3 regions of the Gallicola sp. Sow4_E12 genome follow, and region 2 is predicted to be linked to each of the others. Evidence: predicted binding sites of a transcription regulator. Region 2 holds the regulator's gene; each other region holds the start of a gene.
The links. Region 2 encodes HrcA, which represses chaperone genes, less so after heat shock. Its sites were predicted from a motif close to ATTAGCACTCNATANTATNGAGTGCTAAT; they were not measured.

Region 1 (4,297 bases), on a different contig from region 2:
CGATTGCAACTTTTCCGAAAACCTGTTTTTTTGCCGTCGCAACATATATATTTCCAGGCCCTACTATTTTATTTACAGGGGCTATCGTTTCCGTTCCATAGGCAAGAGCTGCTACCGACTGAGCTCCCCCTACTTTATAAATCTCATCAACTCCAGCAACAGAAGCTGCCGCTAAAATATAAGGATCTACTCTTCCATCTTTTAGTGGAGGCGTAACCATAGCTATAGACTCTACCCCAGCTACTACTGCTGGAATACTATCCATAAGTACTGTAGAAGGGTAACCGGCTTTTCCTCCCGGTACATAGATGCCCACTCGGCCGATAGGAGTGATTTTCTGTCCTAAACGAACCCCGGGACGAAACTCTTTCATCCACGTTTCTTCCAGCTCGCATTCATGATATTCTTTTATATTCGCCGCCGCTTCTTCTAAAATTTCGAGAAACTCTTCTCCAACAGCTTCTCTGGCAGCTGTTACTTCTTCTTTTGTAACTTTAATATCCGAAAGCTCTACCCCGTCGAACTTCTCAGTATATTCAAGCAGTGCTTCGTCGCCTCTTTTTTTAATATTATCGATAATATCTTTTACCGTTTTTTCAATATCGGATTGATCGCTTTCGCTTCTTTTTAAAAGCTCGTCCATCTGCTCTTTTATTTTCCCTCGGTCTTCTACTTTTATAATTCTCATTTTTATCTCCTAATCCCTTAATTCTTCTAATAAACCAATGATGTCTTCTATTTCATCTCGTTTTGTTTTTAAAGCCACTTTATTGCAGATAAGTCTTGATCCTATTTCCATTATTTTATCCCCTACCTCAAGACCATTTTCTCGAAGAGTGTTACCTGTCTCTACGATATCTACTATAATATCAGAAAGACCTACAATAGGTCCTAATTCTACAGAACCGTTTAGCTTAATAATTTCTGTGTTTACTCCCAATCCGTCAAAATATTCTTTCGCCGTTTTCGGATATTTTGTGCCGATAATGATTTTACGATTATAATCGATCTCTTCGCCTTTTATTTTCGCCGTTGCCATCATGCATTTTCCGATATTTAAGTTCATCAATTCATAGGCTTCATAATCCGCTTCGTTCAAAACATCTTTCCCAACGACTCCCAAGTCCGCTGCCCCGCTTTGTACATAGACCGGAACGTCCGGCGATTTTACAAATATCACTTCTATTTTTTCAGTTTTATCTAGAAACAACAGTTTTCTGGATTCCTTGCTGTACTCTGGAAATTCTATACCGCAAGCAGCAAAACATTTCATGGTTTCTTTCGCTACTCTTCCTTTCGCCAAAGCAATATGAACCACCTCATCTTTTTGATCTTCTTTGATATAATCGATCACAAGATTTAAATTCATCCCGAAACCGCAGGCAGGTCTTTTTATGCCGAACTGCTCCGACAGATGATCATAACGCCCTCCGCTTAAAACCGAGGTATGGGCTGACCCTGCATATAGGTTAAAGACCATACCCGAATAGTAATTCAAATTAGAAGTAAAGGCCATGTCAAGCTTAATATAAGAATGCAGATCCCGATCTGCTAAATATTTATAAATTTCTCGAATCCGTTCTAACGCTTCACTCATTTTATCATTGAGTACATATTCTTCCGCTTCTTTCATACAGCGGTCATAAGAACCAAAGAGATTCGGAAAGGCAAGGAGCATTTGTTTATACTCGTCGCTTATTTCTATTTCATCTAGATAAAATTCTAAATCCCCTAGATTTCTGCTTTCTATAAGGCATCGGATTCTCATTTTAATCTCATCTCGAAGATCCAGCGCATCGAAAAGCCCTTCAAGATAATTGACATTTCCAATATCCACCTGTATCGTTTTAAAACCCAGCTCTTTAACCACTGTTATTGCAAGGGCTATAATTTCTGCATCGCATTTCGCTGAAGCATCCCCGAAATACTCTACCCCTGTCTGAAGAAAATCTCTGCCTTTCTCATTACGAGATCGGTATTCTCTAAAGATTGTAGTCGCATAACAATATTTTAAAATCTTCTCTGGATCAATTTCCCGATTTGCCGCCATTTTTGTTATAGGAATCGTCGCATCCGGTCTTAACACCAGAATCCTTCCGCTGCTGTCTATGGTTTTCACCATTTTATCTCGATCTATTTTCGTATTTCCTCGATATAATTCATAGTCTTCGAAATTTGGTGTGCTGATCTGGGTGTACCCTTCTCCTTCGCAAAGCTTGATAATCTGATGAGATAATTTCTCGTAGACTTCAATCTCAGCTTTTCCTTTATAATTGACCCCTTCAATATTATACTGACTCATTTATTCCTCCTATGAATAAAAAAAACCATTTCGTCTTTTCGACAAAATGGCAAACTCCAATATATAAACATCACAAAACACCATTTTATCTACTATTATATTAATATAAAATGGCGATGATGGATATTCATTTGTGAAGAAAATGTTGTTTTCATAATAACCCTCGCTTTATCTTGCTACCGTGATAATGTAATTGTATATTAATATTTTCAGATTGTCAACAATTAAAGGATCTATTCTTGACAAGAATCAATGTAAATCGTAAAATAATATTAGCACTATTCAAGTATGATTGCTAACAACAAGGAAAGGATGAATGATATGACTCAAAGAGAATTTAAAACGGAATCAAAAAAATTAATGAATCTTATGATCAATTCGATTTATACAAACAAAGAGATCTTTTTGAGAGAACTAATCTCAAATGCTTCTGACGCCATCGATAAACTGTATTACAAAACCTTATCCGATGACAACCTGAAGTTCAACAAAGAAGATTATTTTATTGAGATAAAAGCAGATAAAGAAAACCGTACCTTAACCATATCCGATACAGGAATCGGAATGGACGAGAACGACTTGGAAGAAAATTTAGGGACCATCGCAAAAAGCGGTACTCAAGATTTTAGAGAAGAACTTAAAAAATCTGACAAATCCGCAGAGATTATCGGACAGTTCGGTGTAGGTTTCTACGCTTCCTTTATGGTTGCTAAAAAAGTGACTGTTATTACTAAAAAATTTGGTTCGGATAAAGCCTTCAAATGGGAGTCTGAAGGTGTAGAAGGATACAGCATCTCTGAAACAACGAAAGACTCTGTCGGAACAGATATTATTCTAGAATTAAAAGATAATACAGAAGAAGAAAACTACGATTCTTATCTAGAAGAATATTCTTTGAAAAATCTTGTTGAAAGATATTCCAACTATATCCGCTACCCTATTAAAATGATGGTTACAAAGAGAAGAAACACAGCTTCAGAAGGCGAAGAACCGAATTATGAAGAATATCAAGAATCCGAAGTATTGAATTCGATGACTCCGATTTGGAAAAAAAACAAAAAAGATTTAACGGATGAAGATTATAACAATTTCTACCTTGATCAGCATTACGGATTTGACAAACCTTTATCTCATCTTCATATTTCAGCAGAAGGAACAGTTTCTTATCGAGCGATTCTTTATATTCCAGGCCAAACACCTTTCGACTATTATTCAAAAGATTATGAGAAAGGTCTTCAGCTTTACTCAAACGGTGTTTTGATCATGGATAAATGCGAGGCTCTTCTTCCAGACTACTACAGCTTTGTAAAAGGCGTGGTGGATTCTGAAGATTTAAGTTTGAATATTTCCAGAGAGACTTTGCAGCACAACAGACAGCTTTTAACCATCGCTAAGAACATCGAAAACAAAATCACTCAAGAATTGAAAAAGATGCAGGAAGAACGCCCTGAAGATTACGAAACTTTCTATCAAGCCTTTGGAAATCAGCTAAAACTAGGGATCTATGAATCTTACGGAATGAAAAAAGATCCTTTGCAGGATTTACTAGTCTTCTATTCTTCAAAGAGAGACTCCCGCGTCACTTTAAAAGAATATGCAGACTCCATGAAAGAAGATCAGGAATATATCTACTACGCAGCAGGAACTTCTATTGAACAAATCGAGAAACTTCCTCAAGGATCCGCGTTGAAAGAAAAAGATATCGAGATTCTTTATTTAACAGAAAGTATCGATGAGTTTGTTTTAAAAGTTCTTCAAAAGTATGAGGACAAAGAATTCAAATCTATCTCATCAGAAGATTTAGGTCTAGATGGAGATACTTCCAAAGAAGAACAAAATGAAGATCTTTTCGAAAGCATGAAAGATATCTTAGGAGATGAAGTTGTTGAAGTCCGAACCTCTAAGAGATTGGAAGAAGACCCAGTATGCTTGGTTTCCAGAGGCGATATCTCTATCGAAATGGAAAAAGCTTTATTGAATCAGCCAAATTCTATG
Region 2 (4,297 bases):
CTAATACGATCGACTATAATACAATAAAGAAATATACAGAAATAGGAATCAATAGAATTTCCTTAGGTGTTCAGTGTTTTCAGAATCATCATTTAGAAAAACTAGGAAGAATGTATACTTGGGAAAAAATAATTGAAGATTGCCAAATTATACGTCATGGCGGCATAAGAAATTTATCAATAGACTTAATATACGGATTTCCAGAACAAAAAATAGAAGATATTTTAGAGGATTTAGAGTTTATAGATCAAATACAGCCAGAACATATATCTTGGTATAATTTAATTGTAGAAGACAAAACATTGTTTGGTTATTTATATAAAAAAGGCGAATTGACTTTGCCCTCTGATGAAGAAGAAGAGGGATTATATTTACGTATCTGTCAAGAGTTGAAAAAAAGACGATATAAACAGTATGAATTGTCGAATTTCTCGAAACCCGACTATGCATCAATGCATAATTTAAAATATTGGCATAATGAGGAATACTTTGGCTTTGGAATTGGCGCATCAGGTTATATTAATAAAATTCGTTATAAAAACGACATCAATATGAAGGATTATGCTGTTTCTATAGATAGAAGAGAAAGTCCTTACTTGGAAGTAGAAGAATTGGATATGGAAACTTTAAAATTCGAATATATTATCATGCATATGCGTCTTGACTCAGGATTGTCCTTAGGTAGATTTGAAGAGCTTTTTGGGGTAGACCTTTATTTAATAAACAAAGCTATCATATCGGAATTTATAGAAAGCGGGCATTTGCAGCTTCAAAACGATAGAATTTCATTCACAGAGAAGGGTTTCTTTATATCCAACTATTTTCTTTCAAAAATAGATTTTTAATCGGCTAATTAGCCGATTTTTTTGTTTTTACTGTTGACAAACAGAAAATAAGGTACTATAATGTTGTTAGCACTTGAGTCAAGTGAGTGCTAACAACTGTAAGGAGGTGACTTGAGCTTGATCAATCAAGATTTAACAGATCGTCAAGAAAAAATCCTGTATTCTATAATAGATAGTTATCTAGAGACTGCAGAACCGGTGGGATCAAGAACCTTAAATAAGAAGTATGATTTAGGTGTTAGTCCTGCCACTATCAGAAACGAGATGAGCGATTTAGAAGATCTTTGTTTAATCATGAAAGCTCACTCATCATCTGGAAGAATCCCGACGGACGCTGCTTATAGACGATATGTCGATGATTTAATGAATAAAATTAATGCGAAATTATATGCTACAGAGAATCAATCGCTATCGACGACGAATTACAATCAATTTATTGATGCAGATAAAATAATCGTAGAAGCAGCAAGGATACTATCTTCATTAACAAACTATACCTGTATCACAATGCTTCGAACATCTTCTGATATTCATGTCGAGCATATCGAACTATTGCCGATTAATTACAATAATTTTGTAATGGTAGTCGTTTACAGTACTGGAGATGTTGGCAATCATATTATTCACAGCAATAGTTTATTAGAAGATGAAGACATTAGAAAAATCAATTTTCATCTGCGGTCGTTAATTACAAAAAAAGAAATTAACGAAATGGATGAATACAAGAATGAACTGATACGAAAATTAAATGATTATCCTTTTATTAGAGATTCTATTACTAGTGTTATCGAAGAAGAATTTAATAGTTTTCGGGAATTAAATTTTCATACAGAAGGATTGACTAATATATTTGATTATCCAGAATATTCTGATATGAATCGATTAAGAGAATTTATAGAGTTCGTTGAAAACAAAGAAAATATTATGAAGCTTTTTTTAGAAGAAGAGAATTACTTTTATGTGAAAATAGGGAAAGAAAACTCCATTGATATTTTAAAAGATAATACTGTTATCGTATCGTCTTATTTATTAAACCAAAGAATAAAAGGGAAAATTGCTTTAATAGCACCTATAAGAATGAATTACCCCAAGGTGATCGAAGCAGTTATGACAATATCCTGGAAAATCAATCATATGATTAATAATAGGAACTAGGAGGAGAGAATGAAAGAAAACAATATTCATTCAGAAGAAATCGAAGAGGAAACGGAAGACGAAATTATGGATGAGGAAGGTAGTGTTGAAGAAGAAATCGATGCGACAGAACAAGAGATCCTGGATTTAAAAAACAGTTTGTCAAGGATCCAAGCCGATTTTATAAACTTCAAAAATAGAACCCAAAAAGAAAAAGCTCAATCTATCGCGTTGGCAAATGAAGGTCTTATATTACGATTATTACCTGTAATCGATGATTTAGAAAGAGCTTTAGATCAGAAAAACTGCAGCAATGAGTTTTCCGAGGGAATCAGCATGATTTATAAAAATATGATAGAGATATTAAAAGGCGAAGGTTTAGAAGAAGTCCCTTCTGTAGGCGAACCTTTTGATCCTAATTTCCATCATGCTGTTGTTATGGAAGACAATGATGAACTAGAATCAAATCATATTATAGAAACGCTGCAAAAAGGCTATGTATTAAATGATAAAGTAATTAGGCCAAGTATGGTCAAAGTAAGTAATTAATTAATTTTAGGAGGAAGTATATATGAGTAAAATTATTGGTATAGATTTAGGAACAACAAATTCAGCAGTAGCAGTTATGGAAGGTGGAGAGTCTGTAATTGTACCGAATGCAGAAGGAAATAGAACAACACCATCCGTAGTTGCCTTTACAAAAGATGGAGAAAGACTTGTAGGAGAAACAGCTAAAAGACAGGCTATCACAAACCCTGGAAGAACTATCTCTTCAATTAAAAGAGAAATGGGATCTGATTATAAAGAAAGTATCGATGGCAAAGACTATTCTCCAGAAGAAATTTCAGCAATGATTCTTCAAAAAATCAAAAATGATGTAGAGTCTTATTTAGGCGAAACAGTTACCGAGGCGGTTATTACTGTTCCAGCATACTTTACGGACAGTCAAAGACAGGCGACAAAGGATGCAGGTAAAATAGCAGGTTTAAACGTTAGAAGAATTATCAACGAGCCTACAGCAGCAGCTTTAGCTTATGGTGTAGATAAAGAAACAAATCATAATAAAGTTATGGTGTTCGACCTAGGCGGCGGTACATTCGACGTTTCTATTCTTGAAGTAGGGGATGGAGTCTTCGAAGTATTAGCAACAAGAGGAAATAATAAACTAGGCGGGGACGATTTTGACCAAAAACTAGTTGATCATATGGCTGAAGAATTTATGAAAGAGAACGGACTTGATTTAAGAAAAGATCCTACATCTCTTCAAAGACTTAAAGATGCTGCAGAAAAAGCGAAAAAAGAACTATCTTCTACATTATCTACAAATGTAAACCTTCCTTTTATTACAGCAATTAATGGAACTCCAGCTCACTTAAATATGGATATCAACAGAAGCAAGTTTGAAGATTTAACTTCTGACTTGGTAAAAGCTACTGAAGGTCCAGTGAAAGAAGCTTTAAAAGATGCAGGCGTTTCTGCAAGCGAAGTAAACAAAATTCTGCTTGTCGGCGGATCTACAAGAATTCCTGCAGTGCAAGAGTCTGTTAAAAAATTAGTAGGGAAAGATCCTCAAAAAGATATCAACCCTGACGAATGTGTTGCAATCGGAGCAGCATTGCAAGGTGGTGTTTTAACAGGGGAAGTAAAAGACTTATTATTACTAGACGTTACACCATTGTCCCTAGGAATTGAAACTTTAGGCGGTGTTACAACAAAATTAATCGAAAGAAATACTACCATCCCTACTAAGAAGAGCCAAGTATTTACTACTTCTGCAGATGGACAAACTTCTGTTGAAATCGTAGTATTACAAGGGGAAAGAGAAATGGCTTCTGACAATACACTTTTAGGAAGATTTACTTTAGCTGATATCGCACCAGCACCAAGAGGAATCCCAAAAATCGAAGTATCTTTTGATATTGATGCGAACGGTATTGTAAATGTTACCGCTAAAGACCAAGGATCTGGAAAAGAACAAAATATGACTATTACTGCCTCTACAAATATGAGTGATGATGAAATCCAAAGAAAAGTAGATGAAGCTGAGAAATATGCAGAAGAAGATAAAAAGAAAAAAGAATCTATTGAAGCAAAAAATAATGCAGAATCTGTAATTTATCAAGCTGAAAAAACAGTCAAAGATCTTGGCGATAAAGTTGATGAAAATGAAAAAGCAGCTGTCAATGGAAAGATCGATGATTTGAAGAAAGCTTTAGAAGCCGACAATGTTGAAGATATGAAACAAAAAACTGAAGATTTAACTCAAGAAGTTTATAAAATGTCTCAAAAATTATACGAGCAAAACGGCGGGGATGGAT
Region 3 (4,297 bases), on a different contig from region 2:
AGAGAATGGAGGTGTTTCCAGTAGATGTGTGGAGTCATCGGGTAATGGAGGAATATATTTTCGGAGAAAAAGGGAGCAAAAAGGAGATTCATCAAAAATCTGTAGAATTATTCGGCAAAGAGGCAGGTTACGCCCAGCAGTATCTATTCTATTACGGCAGAGCGAAAGGCATCGGAAAAAAAGAAAAGAAACCTCGTTAAGGTTTCTTATGCTAGATAAAGATAAATACCTATAAAATGGCATATAGCTGCAATGAGTACAAAAAAATGCCAGATGACATGATTATAATAAAATCGTTCGCTTTTATAAAAGTAGGTCCCTGCTGTATAAAGAATACCGCCGGCTACAATCCATAGAAGAAAATTAACGGATGCATTGGCTAGAATAGGTTTTATAACGAAGATCGCCAGCCAGCCCATGATAATATAAAGGAACGTCGAAAGCCCCTTGTATTTATCATAATTATTATAAGTGAATATTTTATAGCTGGTTCCAATAACAACACAAGCCCAAACAATAGTCATCATCAAAACTCTCAGCCAGCCCTCTAGTACATTCATGAGCACCGCGGTATAAGATCCGGCGATAAAGAAATAGATAGAAACATGATCGAATATCCGCAAGATACGTTTTAGATCTCGGTTGGATGTGATGTGATAAATGCTGCTGGAGAGAAAAAGCAGGATAAAACAGAAACTATAGATGCTGAAGGAGACTATTTTTGTCATATTGCCTTCTTGTACTGCTGGAAAAATCAGTAGGACGGCAAAGATAATTCCTAAAACAACTCCAGTTAAATGGGTATAAAAATTCCATCGTTCATATTTTAATTCTCTACTATTCATTTATAAAGTCCTTCCTTTGTTCTAGTATCGTTTGTTTTGTGAAGTATTTTCCCCATAAAGAAAGTCCCGCCAGTTCAAATGGACCTTGTTCGCAGAGGTTGATCTGTCTTTGTTCGCCATGATAAAGATGCCACATCCATTCATAAGTAGTTTCCAAAGACAAGCAGAACAGGTCGTAGGCTTTGTCGTTGGGGTTGCTCTTTAAGGCGACGTTTATGGCTGTTTGTATTTCGGACATGGTAAGGACAGGCTTTAAGATTGTGATAACCATAAGCTGGCTTAGATGGCTCTTGTTGTATTTCTTGCGTTCTGGTTTCGGCATGATTTTCTTTTTTACATAATTATTGACCATAGATTTTGAAAGAATAGTGTCTTCATAAAAAAGAGAAAAATCTTCCAGCTGGTCGACGACGATTTGAATCATTTGATCGATATAGAGATCAAAATCCGGCAGTTCGTCCCATCGCTGAAAACAGATCGGTTTAAAGTTGCTGTTCATAATGCACCTGCTTTATATAACTTGATTATCTAGTATTGGATACTACATCCATCATAAATCTTATAGCAGCAAGTTACAAATTTCAAAAGGAAAGAATATTACTGAAAAACGAAGAAAATAATAGATAAAACACCTAAAAGTTGCAAAAATAAAAAAATAATATTTAAATCAGCTCTTGTAAGTTGACGACAAATAGATTATTATAAGTATAGTACTGTTAGCACTTACAACACACTAGTGCTAAGAACTATTAGCTCAAGGAGGAATTTATTATGGGATTAAAACCAATCGGTGAAAGAATAGTAATTAAAATGATTGAAGAGCAGGAAGCAAAAACTTCTTCAGGTATTGTTTTGCCAAACTCTGCAAAAGAAAAACCAGAAGTAGCTGAAGTTGTTGCAGTAAGCGAAGAGATTTTAAATGATGACGATACAAAAGATGTAATAAAAGTAGGCGATAAAGTTGTTTATTCAAAATATGCAGGAACTGAAGTAACAATAAAAGATGAAGAATATATTGTTGTAAAATTAGATGATGTATTAGCGATTGTTGAATAGGAGGTTAAAAAGTATGGCAAAAGAAATTAAATTTAGAGAAGATTCCAGAAAGTTAATGGAAGCTGGAATCAATAAATTATCGGATACTGTAAAAGTGACATTAGGACCAAAAGGAAGAAATGTCGTATTAGATAAAGAATTCGGTTCTCCCCTTATTACAAATGACGGAGTTACAATTGCGAGAGAAATCGAATTAGAAGATCCTTTCGAAAATATGGGTGCTCAGCTTGTGAAAGAAGTTGCAACGAAAACTAATGACGTTGCAGGGGATGGCACAACAACAGCTACACTTTTAGCTCAAGCGATTATTCGCGAAGGATTAAAGAATTTAGCTGCCGGAGCGAATCCTATGGTTCTTCAAAAAGGAATCACAAAAGCAGTAGAAAGAGCAGTAGAAGAGATCACAAAATTATCTCATTCTGTTGAAACAAGCGAAGCGATCGCTCAAGTTGCTTCTATTTCTGCAGCGGATGAAAAGGTAGGAAAACTAATTGCGGAAGCAATGGAAAAAGTAACAAATGACGGCGTTATTACTGTAGAAGAGTCAAGAAGTATGGGAACAAATCTTGAAGTTGTAGAAGGAATGCAGTTCGATAGAGGATATGTATCTCCTTATATGGCATCTGATACAGAAAAAATGGTCTCTGAAATGGAAGAACCTTATATTCTTGTGACAGATAAAAAGGTAACAAGTATTCAAGATATTCTTCCATTATTAGAAGAAATCGTAAAAGTAGGAAAACCTCTATTTATTATTGCTGATGATGTAGAGGGAGAAGCGATGGCGACTTTAGTTCTTAATAAAATCCGTGGAACATTCGATTGTGTTGCTGTAAAAGCTCCAGGTTTTGGAGACCGCAGAAAACAAATGCTTGAAGATATCTGTATCCTTACAGGGGCAACTCTTGTAACAGAAGATTTAGGATATGAATTAACAGATGCTACTGTTGAAATGCTTGGTAGAGCAAGAAGAGTAAGAGTCAGCAAAGATGATACTGTTATTGTTGACGGAGCTGGGGAAGAAACAGCTATTGCAGATCGTGTAAACCAAATCAAGGCTCAAGTAGATAATACAGAGTCTGAATTTGATCGTGAAAAACTTCAAGAACGTTTAGCGAAATTATCCGGCGGAGTAGCTGTTATCCAAGTAGGTGCTGCTACAGAAACTGAAATGAAAGAAAGAAAACTTCGTATCGAAGATGCTTTAGCTGCGACAAGAGCCGCTGTAGAAGAAGGGATTGTACCTGGAGGCGGAACAGTTCTTATTAATGTAATTCCAGTGCTTGAAGATCTTCTAAAAGAAGTTGATGGAGACGAAAAAACCGGTGTTCAGATTATCTTAAGAGCTTTAGAAGAGCCGATGAGACAAATCGCTGAAAATGCTGGATTAGAAGGATCTATTATCGTTGAGAAAGTAAAGAAAGCAGATAAAGATATCGGATTCGACGCTTACAACGAAGAGTATGTAAATATGTTTGAAAAAGGAATCGTAGACCCTACTAAGGTAACACGTTCTGCACTTCAAAATGCATCCTCTGTTGCTGCAATGGTATTAACTACAGAAGCAGCTGTTGCAAATATCAAAGAAGATGAGCCGGCTATGCCGCCAAACCCAGGTATGGGATATATGTAAGAAATACTTCGAGCAGAGAGAAATCTCTGCTCTTTTTCTTTGTGCAAAATTTTTTATCTTGACCCGATAATATTAACATTATAGTATTTCTATTAAGATGATAAAGAAAAAGGAGATGGAAATGATCAACAAAAAATTTAAAGAAGGGATATGCGGAATTTGTCCCGGTGCATGCAATGTTAATATCGAGTTTCAAGATGGGAAAATTTATAAACTACGTCCTTCAAAAATACATAAACCTTCCGCGGTCTGCTTAAGAGGATCTAAAGCGGAGGGGATAGTTTATTCTAAAGACCGTTTAAAAACGCCCCTCATTCGCAACGGAAAAAAGGGCGAATGGCATTTTAGAGAAGCTACTTGGGAAGAAGCATTGGATACAGCTTGTGAAGGTTTTAAACATGTCAAAGAAAAATACGGGGCAAAGGCCTTGGCGAGCCACATGGGAAGGGGAACCTTTGAACAAAGTTCGGAAGATTTTTTAAAAATTGCAAACCCAGACGGAACAAGACCCGGATTTTTTGCACCGCTAGGTTCTCCGAATAACGGATCCGTTGGATCGCTATGCTATAATGCATTCGGAACCTTCGCTCCGATGACGACATTCGGGCTTAGAGGGGGAAATATTGCTCCTGATTTGGAGAATGCAGAGTTTATTGTAGTTTGGGGAACAAATCCTATTGCTGGTTCTCCTCCTTTCATGTATCAAAGGCTTAAAGCTGCAAAAGAAAAAGGAACGCCTATTTTAGTAATAGATCATTATCAT

Region 1: the regulator HrcA is predicted to act here: its motif matches at 2,574-2,602, upstream of htpG (molecular chaperone HtpG).
Region 3: the regulator HrcA is predicted to act here: its motif matches at 1,561-1,589, upstream of ACTQ46_RS07540 (co-chaperone GroES).

Annotation. Positions count from the first base shown of each region.
Region 1 covers NZ_JBQKLI010000012.1:19,607-23,903, forward strand. The annotation lists gene hisD (histidinol dehydrogenase) at 1-688, opposite strand, end outside; gene hisG (ATP phosphoribosyltransferase) at 698-2,302, opposite strand; gene htpG (molecular chaperone HtpG) at 2,624-4,297, shown strand, end outside.
Region 2 covers NZ_JBQKLI010000001.1:192,949-197,245, reverse strand. The annotation lists gene hemW (radical SAM family heme chaperone HemW) at 1-845, shown strand, start outside; gene hrcA (heat-inducible transcriptional repressor HrcA) at 957-2,000, shown strand; gene grpE (nucleotide exchange factor GrpE) at 2,010-2,528, shown strand; gene dnaK (molecular chaperone DnaK) at 2,551-4,297, shown strand, end outside.
Region 3 covers NZ_JBQKLI010000012.1:6,538-10,834, reverse strand. The annotation lists gene ACTQ46_RS07555 (DNA-3-methyladenine glycosylase family protein) at 1-200, shown strand, start outside; gene trhA (PAQR family membrane homeostasis protein TrhA) at 207-845, opposite strand; gene ACTQ46_RS07545 (DUF1836 domain-containing protein) at 838-1,344, opposite strand; gene ACTQ46_RS07540 (co-chaperone GroES) at 1,617-1,901, shown strand; gene groL (chaperonin GroEL) at 1,915-3,534, shown strand; gene ACTQ46_RS07530 (molybdopterin-containing oxidoreductase family protein) at 3,656-4,297, shown strand, end outside.